4 regions of the Lysinibacillus parviboronicapiens genome follow, and region 1 is predicted to be linked to each of the others. Evidence: riboswitches for the same ligand, from Rfam matches in the RefSeq annotation. Region 1 holds a riboswitch; each other region holds the start of a gene.
The links. Region 1 has a riboswitch for S-adenosylmethionine ahead of metA (homoserine O-acetyltransferase MetA). Riboswitches for the same ligand answer to the same signal wherever they lie in the genome.
Positions count from the first base shown of each region.

Region 2: linked by a shared signal. The riboswitch ahead of C9J31_RS08950 (YezD family protein) and the one ahead of metA (homoserine O-acetyltransferase MetA) in region 1 are both predicted to bind S-adenosylmethionine.
Region 3: linked by a shared signal. The riboswitch ahead of C9J31_RS18835 (methionine ABC transporter ATP-binding protein) and the one ahead of metA (homoserine O-acetyltransferase MetA) in region 1 are both predicted to bind S-adenosylmethionine.
Region 4: linked by a shared signal. The riboswitch ahead of metK (methionine adenosyltransferase) and the one ahead of metA (homoserine O-acetyltransferase MetA) in region 1 are both predicted to bind S-adenosylmethionine.

Region 1 is NZ_CP073713.1:2,463,954-2,468,318, forward strand. It holds gene panF (sodium/pantothenate symporter) at 1-1,042, shown strand, start outside; gene C9J31_RS11770 (nucleotide excision repair endonuclease) at 1,181-1,555, opposite strand; SAM riboswitch class I at 2,037-2,146, shown strand; gene metA (homoserine O-acetyltransferase MetA) at 2,250-3,188, shown strand; gene C9J31_RS11780 (GerAB/ArcD/ProY family transporter) at 3,462-4,365, opposite strand, start outside.
Region 2 is NZ_CP073713.1:1,896,975-1,901,339, reverse strand. It holds gene C9J31_RS08970 (nitroreductase family protein) at 1-71, shown strand, start outside; gene C9J31_RS08965 (flavin reductase family protein) at 87-575, shown strand; gene C9J31_RS08960 (YhfM domain-containing protein) at 1,009-1,359, shown strand; gene C9J31_RS08955 (ECF transporter S component) at 1,475-2,044, opposite strand; gene C9J31_RS08950 (YezD family protein) at 2,234-2,389, opposite strand; SAM riboswitch class I at 2,462-2,557, opposite strand; gene C9J31_RS08945 (serine hydrolase domain-containing protein) at 3,192-4,365, opposite strand, start outside.
Region 3 is NZ_CP073713.1:3,876,518-3,880,882, reverse strand. It holds gene C9J31_RS18860 (acyl-CoA dehydrogenase family protein) at 1-112, shown strand, start outside; gene C9J31_RS18855 (arsenate reductase family protein) at 294-650, shown strand; gene gcvH (glycine cleavage system protein GcvH) at 732-1,112, shown strand; gene C9J31_RS18845 (toprim domain-containing protein) at 1,209-1,550, shown strand; gene C9J31_RS18840 (thioredoxin family protein) at 1,565-1,876, shown strand; SAM riboswitch class I at 1,954-2,059, shown strand; gene C9J31_RS18835 (methionine ABC transporter ATP-binding protein) at 2,143-3,171, shown strand; gene C9J31_RS18830 (methionine ABC transporter permease) at 3,161-3,829, shown strand; gene C9J31_RS18825 (MetQ/NlpA family ABC transporter substrate-binding protein) at 3,890-4,365, shown strand, end outside.
Region 4 is NZ_CP073713.1:3,719,176-3,723,540, reverse strand. It holds gene pckA (phosphoenolpyruvate carboxykinase (ATP)) at 1-1,418, opposite strand, end outside; SAM riboswitch class I at 1,621-1,739, shown strand; gene metK (methionine adenosyltransferase) at 1,996-3,192, shown strand; gene C9J31_RS17915 (gamma carbonic anhydrase) at 3,298-3,810, opposite strand; gene C9J31_RS17910 (alpha/beta hydrolase) at 3,945-4,365, shown strand, end outside.

The DNA.
Region 1 (4,365 bases):
TTTATTTTCTGCGATGATGGCACAGTGGGTAGGTGGTGCGCGTTTAATCGAATCACTAACTGGTTTAAACTATACAGCAGCGCTTTTTATTTTTGCGGTTTCTGTTTTAGTTTATGTAATCATAGGTGGTTTCCGTGCGGTGGCTTTAACTGATACGGTACAAGGGTCAATAATGGTTATAGGGACAGTCATCTTACTTATTGGGACAATCGTCGCCGGTGGTGGAATAGATAATATTATGTCATCACTTATCGCTGAAAACCCTAAACTGGTGTCTCCATTTGGAGCAGAAGGAGAATTAACGCCATTATACGTTTCAACATTTTGGATTTTAATTGGTGTAGGAGTGGTTGGGCTCCCACAAATTGCTGTTCGTGCCATGAGTTATAAAGATTCAAAAAGTATGCACTTAGCCATTATTATTGGCACTATTGCCATAGGGACGATAATGTTTGGTATGCATTTAATTGGTGTCTTAGCGCGACCAGTAATTCCGGGTATCGATATTGGTGATAAGGTGATGCCGCTACTGACTTTAAAAGTATTACCACCGTTTCTAGCAGGAATTGTGTTAGCAGCTCCAATGGCGGCAACGATGTCGACGGTCAATGCTTTGCTTATGCTAGTCAGCTCAACTGTTGTAAAGGATATTTATTTAAACTATGTCAAACCAACAGCAAATGATGCGGAAATTAAACGTGCTAGCTTTATTGTCACAACGGTTATTGGTTTAGCTGTAGTTATATTTGCATTAAATCCTCCAGATTTACTCGTATGGTTGAATTTATTTGCCTTCGGGGGATTGGAAGCAGTCTTTATATGGTCAGTGGTTCTTGGACTGTATTGGAAAAAGGCAAACAAGTACGGGGCTATTGCCTCGATGATTACTGGTATGACCTTGTATATTGTCATTGATCGTTTTTATCCGTCGGTGTTTGGCATGCATACCGTAACAATTCCAATTATTGCTTCATTCATTGTTTTTGTTGTTGTAAGTCTATGTACAGCACATAAATTTAAACATGAAAAACTATTTATTTAGTAGACAACGCCGTAAATGTTCAAACTACGACGTTGCTTATTTTATAAGGCAAAGGCAAATAAACTTATTAAAGGAAAAAATCTATACCTCTGTAATAGAGAAAGGGACTTACTCAACATTAGAGGAAGTCCCTGTTTTTTATTCAAAAAATACTTTATCTAGGTTATACTTTGCACGGAATGTGTTGATTGCATATGTTTCGTAAATTTCACGTTCCATAGGATCTTCAATTTCATACACTTCAATTTTGAAAATTTCATCGCGGTATTTCTTCATAGGAGATACATTGTCTTCAAAGTGTTTTTTAATACGTTGACGAATTTTACGCGCTTTCCCTACATATAAAAGCTCATTTTTCTCATTGTAGAAAAAGAAAATGCCACCTTTTTCACGTGTAATTTTATGGAAGTCGATAAATCCATGGTAAGGCGTAATTGGCACATCACCTGGTTTTAACACTTGCTCGCGCTGACGAATTACTAAATCTGGTTTTGGTAGTTCAATTTTAATCAAAATATTCACGTTCCTTTCTGTTACATAAGGTATATCTTAACATAATTCATACGTGGTAGCTATTATCAATTTCACATATAGCGAAATGCTATAAGCAATGTTATTTAATTGAGTAAAGGTAGTATGAGCAGAATAGCAAAAAAATTAACGTAAGCGTGAAAATATTTAGCAGCAGTGTTATGACACGAATGACCATCATAGCGAAAAATTCGAAAAGCGCTATGCATACTAATCGAATTGAAAGCCAGCATCGAAACATGTTGCTGCAACATATCGGCAATATGTTCAGCATATATTTGTGCAAACATCTGCGTGAAATATACTAAAAAACTACTACCAAGGCTGTAAATTAAATCATCACATTGCGTGTAAGTATAAGTTATCAACGTTTTTAAATAAAATAAAGCATCATATAAACGAAATATTCTATGTATTATTGAAATTCTTAATTGTTCATGTTACAATTCTTTTTAATTAAATAATCTTATCAAGAGAAGCTGAGGGATTTGGCCCTATGACGCTTCAGCAACCTCTAACTTAGTTAGAAAGGTGCTACTTCCAGCAAAGGATTCTTCCTTTGAGAGATAAGAGTGAACGTGATGAAATATCCTCCTCATTCTTGCTCTTATGGAATGAGGGGGATTTTTTGATTTATATAGACAGAGAACAAAATAAATGAAATGGGGAATGCAACATGCCAATTAATATTCCGAAGAACTTACCAGCTGGAGAACATTTACGTGAGGAAAAAATCTTCGTTATGGAAGAGGACCGCGCAAAAACACAACAAATTCGTCCGTTAAATATTTTAATTTTTAATTTGATGCCTGAAAAAGAAAAAACAGAGCTCCAATTACTGCGTTTATTAGGTAATACACCTTTGCAGGTAAATATAACATTTTTAAATACGGCAACCCACGAGTCAAGGAATGTCAGTAAATCACATTTACAGTTATTCTACTCAACCTTTAAAGAAATACGTCATCGTCGTTTTGATGGCATGATTATTACGGGTGCTCCTGTTGAAAAAATGGCATTTGAAGAGGTGAATTATTGGCAAGAAATTTCAGAAATAATGGATTGGTCGAAGAAAAACGTGACTTCTGTGATGCACATCTGTTGGGGTGCTCAGGCTGCACTCTACCACCATTATGACATCGGCAAATTTGAACTACCCGAAAAATGCTCAGGTGTATATTCGCATGTGATTACAGATTTAACAGTGGATTTAGTACGAGGATTTAGCGATTTATTTACGGCTCCACATTCACGGTATACTTCCGTATCGATTGATGAAGTACGCAATCACCCAGATTTACGCTTACTATCCTATTCTGAAGAAGCGGGCGTCTTTATCGTCCAATCAAAAGATAATAAAAATATTATGATTACAGGTCATCTGGAATATGATGCCACAACCCTTGCTGATGAATATAGTCGTGATGTAGCTAAAGGATTGAATATAGCGGTACCTGTTAATTACTTCCCGAATGATAATCCATCGCATGAACCAATGAATACATGGCGAGCACATACGCATTTATTATTCTCAAACTGGCTAAATTACTATGTTTACCAAGAAACACCGTATGAATGGGATTTTGCAGAAGATCATATCGAATTTCACATTTAATGTGAGTCATGTCAACTGAATCTTGAAAAAAGGCCCAAGTGCTCATTTATAAAACTGAGCACTCGGGCTTTCTTTTCTTATGGACGTTTGAGAAGATGCTCATTTTTATTAAAACAATACTTTCAGCTATCCTAAAAGCAGTTAACCCCAAAAAGACGCTCGATTACGGTTTATCAAAATCTACAATGTCACCGATAATCTCGAGAGCAGCGCAAGTATGTTGCAATAGAGAACTAGGGAGGGCAGATAAATTGTTGGAGACATGAAAAGCAATTATGGTGGACTTTCATTTTTCGATTGGTTGTCGGTTTCTTGTGGCTTAATTTTTCGAAATTTAGCGATAAAAAGTAATAGTAATGGCAGTAGAATGGCGATCACTGATGAAAAAAGTGGCCAGACTTCCTTATTGTAATTATTAGAATGAACAATATTGGGATGTACAATTTGTGAAAGTACAATGATAATCATTCCGAGTGGTAAAATTAACGGACGATGATCTTTTATTTTCAGAATTTGTGCAATGCCAATGACAGAGGCATAAAAGTACATAAATGTTCGAATATAAATAGAGCAAATCCACATGAATGCCATTACAATCTCTATTCTCTGTAAAAAATTCCCTATGGATATTCTTTGAGCTAGTGCGTAGCTTGGATATGCACGTTGTGATGTATTTGTTGGACCAAGGACAAGTATAGATAAAGTAACGATCGTAATCAGCACTACACCACCAATAATTGTGCCAATATAAAATCCTTTTTGAGCTGATTTATGCACATTAATAGCAGAGGGGAAAATCATTAGTAGCACAACCATTGGAAATGAAAAAATACTCATAAATGAAATGATACTAGCAACCAATGATTTGGAACTGGCTTCTAAAACCGGCTGAATATTTTCGATCTTAACCTCTGGAGAGATACAGAAAACAAATACAATAAAAATAAACATGAACAAAGGAAATAGTATTTCAGCTGAACGTGCAAAGACTTCTATCCCTAAGTATGTAGCAAATATAATAATGATACTGAATAGAAGCGCGAATGACATGTTCGGTGTCTCAGGCATTACTTCCGTTTTCATAAAAATCCCAATGAAATATAATAATTCGCCTGCTGAAAGAAAGGTAAGTATGATAAAACCAATGGCCGTAAATTTACCGATGAATTTACCTAAT
Region 2 (4,365 bases), 570 kb from region 1:
GTGGGCCTACTGCCGCACCACGCGACAAAGAAATAGTGCCGGTGGACCAGCGTGTTTTTATCATAAAATAACAAGAGGTGATTGAAATGACTGACAACGTAACAGCATTTAAGCAAGCTTTAGGCAATTACCCCACAGGCGTCACAGTTGTTACTGCATATAATGACGCGAACGAACCGATTGGCTTAACCGTCAATTCCTTTGCATCTGTTTCAATTGACCCACTGCTAATCTTATGGTCACTCGATAAAAAATCACAGCTACATTCACATTTTCAAGCAACCAAGAAATTCGCTGTCAATATGTTAGCGAGTGACCAAGCGCATTTATGTACATTGTTTTCTAGTAAAATTGCTGACCGCTTTGCCCAAACAATCTGGTCTACTTCCGCGCACGGTTTACCGATTTTACATGATACATTATCCACATTACAATGTGAAACTTTCAAGCAAGTTGATGCGGGCGACCATACGATATTCATTGGGCATGTTTTAGCCATTGATAATGCACAGAAAGAACCACTGCTCTATCATCGTCGACATTTAGGTCAAATCCCTGCAAGTTTTTACGAGTAGTTCTGACCCAATTCAATCATTTCTTTCCGATAGTAAAATGCTAAGCACAATAAGTGATTTTACTAATCATATTACGCAAATGATTCGCATTCGTGCAGAAAACAAACGTATATGCCACTTTAGTTTATAAACCAACAGGAGTTGCCTCAAATTTACACGTTGAGGTAGCTCCTTTTATGCCTATAGAAGGAAGTTTCTTACACAGCGAGAATTCTATCTTATGGGGATATTTCTTACAGAACTAAACACGCTTATGCCAAATTAGTGTACTGTAGGAACAGGATAGCAACATCTATTGACCGATCTTTTAATTTGCTTTAATCTGCTGCAATTTATATCACACAGAGAAAGGAATGTGATAATAACGATGTGCCATATTAAAAAAATGCTCGTTCTTGTTTTGGTGATCTTCATGACTGCCAGTTGCGCCGGTATGGAAAAACAAAAAATTATCGTGCAAAAGCATAATGATACGGGTATATATGAGGACTTGAAGGAAATTACCAAAAGGAAAAAGGTGAAAGCAGTTAAAGACATACTGCATAGCGCGAAATGGGAACAGATGAAAGTTGATATGGCCAGAGAGGCTGACTATCAATTCGTTTTTCAATTCGTCGATTCTAACATCCAAGCCAAGGCCATTCTCTACTCCGTGTGGCTAAGTCCAAACAAAGACACATTAGAAGTTGTAGAAGGTGACTATCAATATGTCCACCTCAATCGTGAAGATTCTCAAAAGTTATTCGAAGCTCTTACTGAAACAAACCTAGTCGATGTAAAATGAAACTTTAATCTGTGGGAACTTTCTTCGTCCCACTGATGGTAATGGAAGCAATCAGCTAACCGTTCATGTGAAATCAACAGAAATAAGGGCACCCTTTTCGAAGGATGCCCTTTCTTCAATTATATTTTGTGCGTTGATGAGACATCCAAGTACCAATATTTCGGCATACTAACATAGTCACAATCATGACAATGACACCTTTCACTAGATTGAATGGTAAAATCCCTAAAACAATCATATCTTTTAAGGCGTCCCCCTTCACTGGCTCCATCCCTAAAAACAAGGTGTACATCGGTAGGAACAGCACATAATTCAGTAAGCTCATACCAACTGCCATCACAATTGTACCTGCTACCAAACCAACGATTAACCCCTTGATACGCTGTAGTTTTGAATAGAAAAAAGTCACTGGGATGATAAATAACACACCTGTCGTAAAATTGGCAATATGCCCGACTGGTACCCCCGTTGTGCTTCCTGATAATAACCAATCCAGCATATTTTTTAAAAGTTCTACTAAAATTCCCGCAACTGGTCCCATCGTCATTGCTGCTAATAAGGCGGGCACATCACTAAAATCTACCTGCAGGAAATTTGGAAATGGTGGTAATGGAAAATTAAATAGCATCAGTACTATGGATATACTACTTAGTACGCCTATATTCATGATATATCTTAATTTCAACGTGCTCGCTCCTTTTCAACTGGCACCCATAAAATAAAACTTCAATGCGTGTGTTTTCATCCGCCATGCATTTGTGAGTTGTTCGATCACCTGACCGTTCATGTGACATAAAAAAGACCACCTATAAGCCGAGGGATGATCCCTGCCTATAATGTGGCCTCCAGATTTCTAGTCAGCTGTGTTTATTCTTTATTTTTTCTGTGGAAATCTTTGCTTCTCAAGTCGATTAATTTGCACAATGACACCATCTTGAATGGTAATCTGCACTTCGCCAAATTGTAGATTTTCAATTGCATCGGCAATCACTTGTAATTTCTTGTCATCAATCTTAGCTGTTTGAGACATTGGATACACCCCTTCTTTTTCATACTTTTTTCGTACAAAAGAGGTCAACGCATCATGATGATTCGATGGACCCCCTTATCTCTCAGAAAACTCTGCTGGATTTGGCACCGTTTTAGTCGGTTGCCGAGGCTTTATTGGGCCAGTTCCCTCCACCTCTCTTGATAAGAGTATTACGTTTCTTGGAAATAATTCTATAATTCTGAAAACCTATTGTCAATATAAATATTATAAAACCTACATGAATACTAAGAAATTAAGTAAAATGGTTCATTTTGTAAAAAAACATCCGTACACTTAAAGTTACATAAGCGAAAGGATGTTTTTTTATTTTGCACCATTTGGTCAATTGTCAGCATTTCTAAATGATGTAACTGAGCACAGGCGGCGAGTATAGCAGACGGCATTTGCCTTTCGCCACAGAGCAAAGCTTCCTGCGAAGAATAGCGGGAGCTGAAGGCCGCACAGAAGCATAGCGACAAGGAGACTGCAACCATGCCCTCGAACAGCGAACTGCCTCATAGCGGAAATCAACCGATTTATATAGATACTTCAGTCTAGGTGTGCAGAAATAATAAAGTTGTTTAATTTACAATAAAGTCATTTAAAAAATAATATAGTTGTTTAAAAAATCTTTTTCCACGAACGGAGCAGATTAGTGGAAGCAATAGTAATTAGGTTTGACTGGGAAAATTGTCGATGATATTAAAAAAGACACCGAAGTGTCTTATGTTTTTCAAATTAAGCATACCGATAAATTGAAATTTAATTACTTAACATTATGCTTATTTTGGGAGCGAGGTTTTTATCGGTGAGTGTATACAAACCATGTAATGCTTGCTGTTAATAATGCTGTCGAAATCAAGGCTGTAAGAACACTATATGTTTGCCAAATAAGTATCGTTGACCAATCGAAAGCACAGCACAGTATACCCAGGGCAATCGTAGCGATCAGGAAAATAACTGTTACGATTATTCTCTTTTTTGTCATTGGCTGCCGCTCATTCGTTTTCCTTCTGCGTAATCCTAAGAGAAATAGCAAAACGGCCAATAGGCAAAGAATAATTGTGATAGACGACAAAATGATATCCATAAGCTGTGTGCCACTTATTTCATATGACTGAGTTAGATTGCCGTCTAATATATCTTTAACTTTTAGTACCAGGTTTATATTGGTATTTGCACCGTTGCTCAGCAAGCAGACGGCTGTTCGTTCATTTAGCAGTATGGCTACTTCGGTTCTGAAATTTGGGTTGCCCCCAGTATGTTCTATAATTGTTTGGTCGGCGTTTACCGACCAGCCTGCCGCATAATACATATCGTTGACAGCCGAAACAGACATATCACCCCTATGTGATTTTTCGATAACCGTGTGAAATATTTCGGGTATGTCCTGCACGATACCCATCTGTATGCCCATCCAACGCGCCATATCTTTTGTATTAGAAATGATGTAGCCTGCGGGTTTATTCCCAGCATAATCCGGAGCTTTAAATGGAGTTGTCATAAAAAAGGAAGAACGGTAGCCCTGTGCCAACTGTCCAGTGGCTTGAGCATCTTCTTTATAAACATACGTCTGGTGAAGACCTAACGGCTGAAATACCTGTTCCCTCATAAAGTCTTCATAACTTTGTCGCGACACAATCTCAATAACCAAACCCAATACGTCATAATTTACGGTTCCATAGTTATACTGTTCACCGGGAGGGAACGCCAATTCAGCATCCACGAGCATTTCTACAGTCTTTTGCAACATATCCGGTGTATTGCCCTGTGGAATATTTTGAGTATGCCTAATATTTGTTAGACCACTGGTATGGTGAAGAAAGTTATTTAGTGTAAGGCTTTGCATATCAACAGGTTTCCCTTGATACTTTAACGTAAACCAAGGTAAATGTTTTTGGACAGGGTCAGTCATGGAGAGCAGCCCTTGCTCTTCCAACAGCATAATACCCATACCGGTAAAAGCTTTACTGACC
Region 3 (4,365 bases), 1.4 Mb from region 1:
CATGACATTGTCTGCGTTACGTAAGCTAACGCGTAACAATCCTTATAACCTAATTGCGAAGAAACGTGAAGCTTCTGTTAAACTAATTGAAGCTGAAAAATTCATCGTCTAGAATATCTCATGAACTAGCTACTCGTTATAAGGTAGCTAGTTTTTTGCGTGAAGCGGATAGAATCGCGAAAGTGATGGATAGAACGACAAAAGTGACGGATAGAACTTCTCAAAAGGTTTCATTTTGGTTCATGACAGCTATGATGGTATACTACAGAAAATGACTGTAGAGGAGCCTACATATGACGATTCAATTTATCCATTATCCAAAATGTACGACATGTAAAAAAGCACAAAAATGGTTAACTGACAATGGTGTTTCATTTGAAGAGGTACACATCGTGGAACAACCACCAACAAAGGAACAATTAGAGAGCTTTTGGCAAGCAAGTGGGCAACCATTGAAGAAATTTTTTAATACTTCTGGTATGAAATATCGCGAGCTTGGCTTGAAGGATAGACTTGCTGAAATGTCGGAAGAAGAGCAACTGACACTACTTGCATCAGATGGTATGCTGATTAAACGACCAATCGTTACTGATGGAGAAAAAGTGACATTAGGGTTTAAAGAATCCGAATTTGAGCATGCTTGGAAATAACCGCTTTTATCCTTGTTTTTATGGGAGAAGTATGGCACACTGATAGTGAATATATTACATATTTATGGAGGGGTTTTTTGCATGAGCACACCTAAAGACTTACGATACTCTGAAGAACATGAATGGGTAAAAGTAGAAGATGGTAAAGTACGTATCGGTATTTCACACTTCGCACAATCTGAACTTGGAGATATCGTTTTCGTTGAGCTTCCACAAGTTGGCGACGAAATCAAAACAGATGATCCATTCGGTAGTGTAGAATCAGTAAAAACTGTTTCTGAATTATACGCGCCTATTTCAGGTAAAGTAGTTGAAGTAAATGCTGATTTAGAAGATAGCCCGGAATTCGTAAATGAATCACCATATGAAAAAGCATGGATGATCGTTGTAGAGCCTGCTGACACATCAGAAATTGAAAAACTTATGACAGCAGAACAATACGAAGAAATGATTGCTGAATAATGATAAGCCTGTAACACATGGAAACGTCGGAGATTACCGGCGTTTTTTATTATATAATAGGGTATAGTGGGTTGATGTTTAAATGGGGGTGTCGTGATGTTCGGAGGGAAATGCTTAATCGTGGAAGGCCGTTCGGATAAGCTTCAAATTGAACCTATTTTGAATGAGAATGTACTTATACTGTGTACAAATGGTACAATCGGTGTTCATCAATTAGAAGAGCTTCTCGATCCTTATGAGGGGTGTGAGCTATACACATTTTTTGATGCAGATGCATCAGGTGATAAGCTACGGGCATTAATGGACAGACATTATCCAGAGGCGGAGCATTTACGCACGATGCCAACCTATAAAGAAGTAGAGACGACACCGAGGAAAGTGCTAGCGATGATTTTACTGCGCGCGCATTTCTCCATCCATAATGAATATATTTTGTAAGGTTGCGTGAAAAGATGGAAGAATGGTCAAAAGAGCAGTGGGAAGCGGCGATGCAGTCTGGTGAAAAAACTGCCTTTTATTTATATACACCAATGTGTGGGACGTGTGCAGTCGCATCAAAAATGATGGATATTGTTGAGCAATTGCTGCCACAGTTACAGCTTGGTAAAGCGAATATGAATTTTATGGAGCAAATAGCTTATGATTACCAAATAGAAAGTGTACCATGTTTACTTATAAGTGATGGCGAAAAAGTTACAGAAAAGGTATATGCTTTTCAATCCGTACCATTTTTATACGAATTGTTAAAAAAACCAATTGACTGAACTTTACTAGCATGGTAAAGTATCAACTATATTAATTTTATTTCAGCATAAGTTTTAAATAAAAATAAAATATCGAACTCTTATGAAGAGTGGCGGAGGGAAGTGCCCGATGAAGCCCGGCAACCATCACATTAGTGAAAAGGTGCCAAATCACCCAAAGAAATTTTCTTTGAAAGATGAGAGAACGGTTCAACGTATAAAGTACGTGACCCCTTCAACTTGTCGTGAGTGAAGGGGTTTTCTATATGAGAAAAGGAGTATTCGCTATGATAAAGCTTCAAAATATTACCAAGAAGTACAAAACCGCGAATGGCGAATTAACAGCAGTCAAAGATGTCAATCTATCCATTAATAAAGGTGAGATTTTTGGCATTATCGGCTATAGTGGCGCTGGTAAAAGTACAATGATTCGTTTATTAAACGGTTTAGAAAAGCCAACATCCGGTACGGTGACGGTGAACAACCAAGAATTTTCATCGATTAAAGGGCAAAAGCTCCGAAACGCTAGACAAAAGGTAAGTATGATTTTTCAACATTTCAATTTACTTTGGTCTCGAACAGTTGCGGAAAATATTGCTTTTCCTTTAGAAATTGCAGGTGTACCTAAAGCGCAACGAGAGGCGCGCGTGAATGAATTGATTGTCCTTGTTGGTTTAGAGGGACGTGATACAGCGTACCCATCGCAACTTTCAGGTGGACAAAAGCAGCGCGTTGGGATTGCGCGTGCGCTCGCGAATAATCCAGAAGTATTGTTATGTGATGAAGCAACATCCGCACTGGATCCGGAGACAACAGATGCCATTCTTGATTTACTTGTAGACATTAATGAAAGATTAGGGTTAACGATTGTCTTAATCACACATGAAATGCATGTCATCCGCAAAATTTGTCATCGTGTGGCAGTGATGGAGGCGGGGGAAATTGTAGAACGTGGAGAAGTATTACAAGTTTTCCAAGCACCACAAGCAGCTATCACGAAAAAGTTTGTTTCTCAAATTACAGATACGAAAGAAACGCAGGAAACAATGGCACAGCTAAAAGTAAATTATCCAACGGGCCAACTTGTCAAGCTGGTCTTTGTAGGAGAAAAAACACAGCAGCCAGTTATTTCACATCTAGTGAAGCAGTTTGATGTTGAAATGAGTATTGTACATGGTAACATCTCGCAAACGAAAAATGGCGCATATGGTACACTCATTGTCCAAATTGATGGTTCAGCGAACAATGTGACTGCTGCATTAAGTTATTTAAATACAGTGGAAGTACAAACGGAGGTGATTACAGATGCTAACTAGTCTCTTTCCGAATGTCGACTGGGAAAAAATGTGGGAAGCCACATATGAAACACTATATATGACTTCTATCTCAACGGTTGTAACCTTTATTCTTGGGTTAGCCATTGGCATCATCCTATTCCTAACAAGTCCTAACCAACTTTGGGCTAATAAATTGGTTAACTTTTTAACAGGGTCGGTCGTTAATATTTTCCGCTCCATTCCATTTATCGTGCTAATCATTTTATTAATCCCATTCACGAAATTTTTACTTGGGACAATCCGTGGGGCAGATGCAGCATTACCGGCACTAATCATAGGTGCCGCACCGTTCTATGCACGAATGGTATTAATCGCTTTACGTGAAATTGATAGAGGCGTTATTGAGGCGGCTCGTTCAATGGGGGCAAAAACTTCAACAATTATTTGGAAAGTTTTAATTCCTGAATCCTTACCTGCACTTATTTCAGGCCTTACAGTAACTGCGGTTGCACTTGTCGGCTATACAGCAATGGCAGGAATTATTGGTGCTGGTGGTCTCGGAAACTTAGCCTTTTTAGACGGTTTCCAACGTAATCGTCAGGACGTAACATTAATGGCAACGATTTTAATTTTAGTTGTAGTATTTATCATTCAATGGATTGGCGACATGATTACAGCCAAAACAGACAAACGTTAAGGTTATTCCGGTTTCATACCGCTAACATATTTTTAACAAGATAAAAGGGAGTGTAAACAAATGAAGAAATTTTTAGCAGGTTTATTCTTATCAGTCCTTGTACTAGCTCTAGCAGCTTGTGGCGCTGATAAAAAAGAAGATGCAGGTTCAACAACTGGAGATAAAGCAGACGATAAAGAAAATACAACAGTAACTATTGGTGCTTCAAATACACCACATGCAGTCATCTTAGAAAAAGCAAAACCAATTTTAGCCGAACAAGGTATTGATCTAAAAATTGAACCATACCAAGATTACGTCCTACCTAACCAAGATTTAGAATCTGGTGATCTTGATGCAAATTTTTTCCAACATATTCCTTACTTAGATTTACAAATTAAAGATAATGGGTATGATTTCGTCAATGCTGGCGGTGTCCACATAGAACCAATCGGAATCTATTCTAAAAAATACAAGACTCTTGAGGATCTTCCAGAAGGAGCAACAATCTTACTTTCTAACTCTGTTTCAGACCACGGTCGTATGCTTTCATTATT
Region 4 (4,365 bases), 1.3 Mb from region 1:
GTTGGGATGTGTAAACCAAATACAGCATCTTGAATTGTTTCTACGTTGTTTAACTTCCCATCGATTGCAGCGCGTACCATTGTACGAGTGTACGAAAGTTTCATACGACTACCAGTGCCATATTCGCCACCAGTCCAACCAGTGTTTACAAGGAATACTTGTGCACCGTGCTCATCGATTTTTTGACCTAACATTTCAGCATACACAGTTGCTGGAAGTGGAAGGAATGGAGAACCGAAGCATGTAGAGAATACTGGTTCTGGTTCTGTTACACCACGTTCTGTACCAGCAAGCTTTGAAGTGAAACCACTTAAGAAGTGATACATTGCTTGTTCTTTTGTTAATTTACTGATTGGAGGTAATACGCCAAATGCATCAGCTGTTAAGAAGACGATTGTTTTTGGATGACCTGCAACAGAAGGATCAACAATATTTTCGATGTATTGGATCGGATAAGCAACACGAGTATTTTCTGTTAAAGAACCGTCATCATAGTCACATACGCGAGTCTCTGGATCAACTGCTACGTTTTCTAACACAGAGCCAAAGCGAATAGCACTGTAGATTTCTGGTTCGTTTTCAGCAGAAAGGTTGATTGTTTTTGCATAGCAACCGCCTTCGATGTTGAATACGCCATTATCAGACCAACCATGTTCATCGTCACCGATTAATTTGCGGTCAGCGTCAGCTGATAATGTTGTTTTACCAGTGCCAGATAATCCGAAGAATAATGCTACATCGCCTGCTTCACCAACGTTTGCTGAACAATGCATTGACAGGATATTTTGTTCTGGTAATAAGTAGTTCATAATACCAAAAATAGATTTTTTCATTTCACCAGCATACTCAGTACCACCGATAAGGATGATTTTCTTTTCAAGAGACACGATGATGAATGTTTCAGAAGATGTGCCATCAACTGCAGGATCTGCTTTGAAGTTTGGCGCAGAAATGACTGTGAAGTCAGCAACATGCGAAGCTAATTCTTCTTTTGTTGGACGGATAAATAATTGATGAGCGAAAAGGTTGTGCCAAGCGTACTCATTAATTACTTGGATGCTTAGTTGTGAGTCTTTGTCAGCACCCGCATATCCTTTGAATACGAATAATTCGTCACGTTCTTTTAAATACTTCACAACTTTTACATATAAGTTGTCAAAGACTTCTGACGAAATTGGTTGATTTACTTTACCCCAGTCAATTTTATCTTTTGTATCTGCTTCTTCTACCATATATTTATCTTTAGGTGAACGACCAGTGTATTTACCAGTTTCTGCACGCACTGCGCCATCTACTGTTAACATTGCTTCACCACGAGATGTAGCTTTTTCAACTAATTGTGGTACTGAAAGTTGAACGTTAATGTTCCCGCCGCTTAATAATTCCTTCAGTTCGTTTGCAATTTCTACTGAATTCATCGATTAAATACCATCCTTTTTTATAGTATTCCCTTGTGTTCGAGGGAGTATTTCTTAATTTCAAAAATAGTATAACACAATTGCTTAAATAATCTATACTAATTCAGAAATTATTTTTGCGATTTTATTACTTTTCAATAAAACGACATAAAACGATTGACAACGTTCGACCTTTTACGTAAGATGAGAAATTGAACGGATACTCTTATCCCGAGCTGGTGGAGGGTCAGGCCCTGTGAAACCCGGCAACCTGCATGCATTATTTCACGACATGCGTTGGTGCCAACCTGATGCAAGGGGACAACCCTTGAACGATAAGAGTGAAAGGTTACGAAGTCATTATTCCTTTCCTCATGTAAAGTACACGTGAGAAAAGGATTTTTTTATTTGTAAAAATGAATGTAAAGGTAAGTATATGCACTTCTTTCCTTATTATAATGACGGATCTTTCTAAATCCTCGTGTTAAAAGCAGCAACGGCTTGAAGTTCAATCCTTTAGGAGCGAACTTGACATGGGTAATGAGTACCGTATTAATTTCGCAAATACTATTTGTAAGAGTAATAGGAGGAAAACCAAATGACAAACCGTCGACTGTTTACATCAGAGAGTGTAACAGAAGGACATCCAGATAAAATTTGTGATCAGATTTCGGATGCCATTTTAGATGCAATTTTAGCAGAAGATCCAAATGCACGTGTAGCGTGTGAAACAACTGTAACAACAGGGTTAGTATTAGTAGCAGGAGAGATTACTACTTCTACTTATGTAGATATTAAAGGCATTGTCCGCGATACAGTCGCTGAAATCGGCTATACACGTGGAAAATATGGTTTTGATGCTGAAAACTTAGCAGTACTAGTGGCGATTGGTGAGCAGTCACCAGATATTGCACTAGGTGTTGACCAAGCATTAGAAGCACGTGAAGGCTCTATGACAGATGCAGACATCGAAGCGATTGGAGCAGGTGACCAAGGCTTAATGTTCGGGTATGCTTGTAACGAAACGCCGGAACTGATGCCATTACCAATTAGTTTAGCGCATAAATTGTCTCGCCGTTTAACAGAAGTACGCAAATCAGGTGAATTAGCATATTTACGTCCCGATGGTAAAACACAAGTGACGATTGAATATGATGAAAATAATGTGCCAGTTCGTGTGGATACAATTGTTATTTCAACACAGCATGATGAAGAAGCAACACTTGAACAAATTCAAGCAGATTTAAAAGAATTAGTAATTGCCCCAGTAGTTCCGAGTGAATTACTTGATGGAAATACGAAATATTTCATCAACCCAACAGGCCGTTTCGTAATCGGCGGACCAAAAGGTGATGCAGGTCTTACTGGCCGTAAAATCATCGTTGATACATACGGTGGTTATGCTCGTCATGGTGGTGGCGCATTTTCTGGTAAGGATGCAACAAAAGTCGATCGTTCAGCAGCATATGCAGCACGTTACGTAGCGAAAAACATTGTTGCAGCCGGCTTAGCAGATCGTGTTGAAGTACAGCTGGCCTATGCTATTGGTGTAGCACAGCCGGTATCTATTGCAGTGGACACGTTTGGTACAGGGAAAGTAAAAGAAAACGAAATCGTTAGATGGGTGCGCGAACTATTCGATTTACGTCCAGCAGGTATCATTAAAATGCTTGATTTACGTCGCCCAATCTACAAACAAACTGCTGCTTATGGTCACTTTGGTCGTACAGATTTAAACGTGCCTTGGGAAAATACAGACAAGGCTGATGCATTAAGAGAGAAAGCTAGTCTATAAGTCGCTTTTCAAAAAAGCATTGTTATGTTTTCATAAAGATATACTTTCTAATTAAAAGAAAGGGGACTAAGAATATTTCTTAGACCCCTTCTTTTTCATTAGCAATCATTTTTGCAAGGATTTGTAATATTGCCCTTTTTCTGCGTATTCGCGAACGATGCGTTCCATATCTTTTATATCTTCGGCATTTAATTCACGGACAACTTTTGCCGGACGTCCTAATGCTAAGCTATTAGGAGGAATGACTTTACCTGGAGGTACAAGACTGCCTGCACCAATGAATGCACCCTCTCCGATTTCTGCTCCATCTAAAATAATTGAGCCCATTCCTATCAAGGCATTTTTTCGAATCGTACAACTATGTAAAGTGACTTGGTGCCCAACTGTTACTTCATCTTCAATAATCAATGGATATTTTGGACTTTGGTGTAAGCAACAAAGATCTTGTATACTTACACGTTTACCAATAATTGTAGGAGATACATCGCCTCGAATTACAGTATTAAACCATATTGTCGTTTCAGCACCTATCGTAACGTCGCCAGTAACGGTCGCATAGTCGGCAATAAAAACAGATGGATCGATTGTTGGTGTTTTATCTTTAAAAGGATAGATCATAGAAATCGCCTCTTTTCTTTCTTTGATGTAGTATTATCGTATCAAATACGCAACTTATTGGAAATATAAAATTAAAATGTGCAAGATATTTAGTTATAATTAATATGTAACTATTTTTTAGGAGGACTATGTGAATGTGGAAATGGGAAGCTGATGGACATGCGAAAGCTGTAATAGCTATACTTCATGGTGCTTATGAAAATCACCGCTGGTACGCATGGCTTATAGAAAAACTTAGAATGGAAGGCTTCCACGTAGTCATGGGGGATTTACCAAATCATGGCGCCAAGGCAAAACTTTCGCGTGTCCATGATGAAGACTTTAAAGAATATAATAAATATACAAGGAATCTAATTGAAAATGCCTTTTCATATGATTTGCCCGTATTTTTAATAGGACATGGCTTAGGTGCAACATTAGTATTACATACGGTGCACAAAAGAAAATATGAATGTGCAGGCATTGTTTTAACATCACCTTGGCTGCATTTAAAATTATTGCCTGGCAAAATGTCAAATGCTTTAACAAGCCTAAGTGCTTTAACGGCTAATGTCA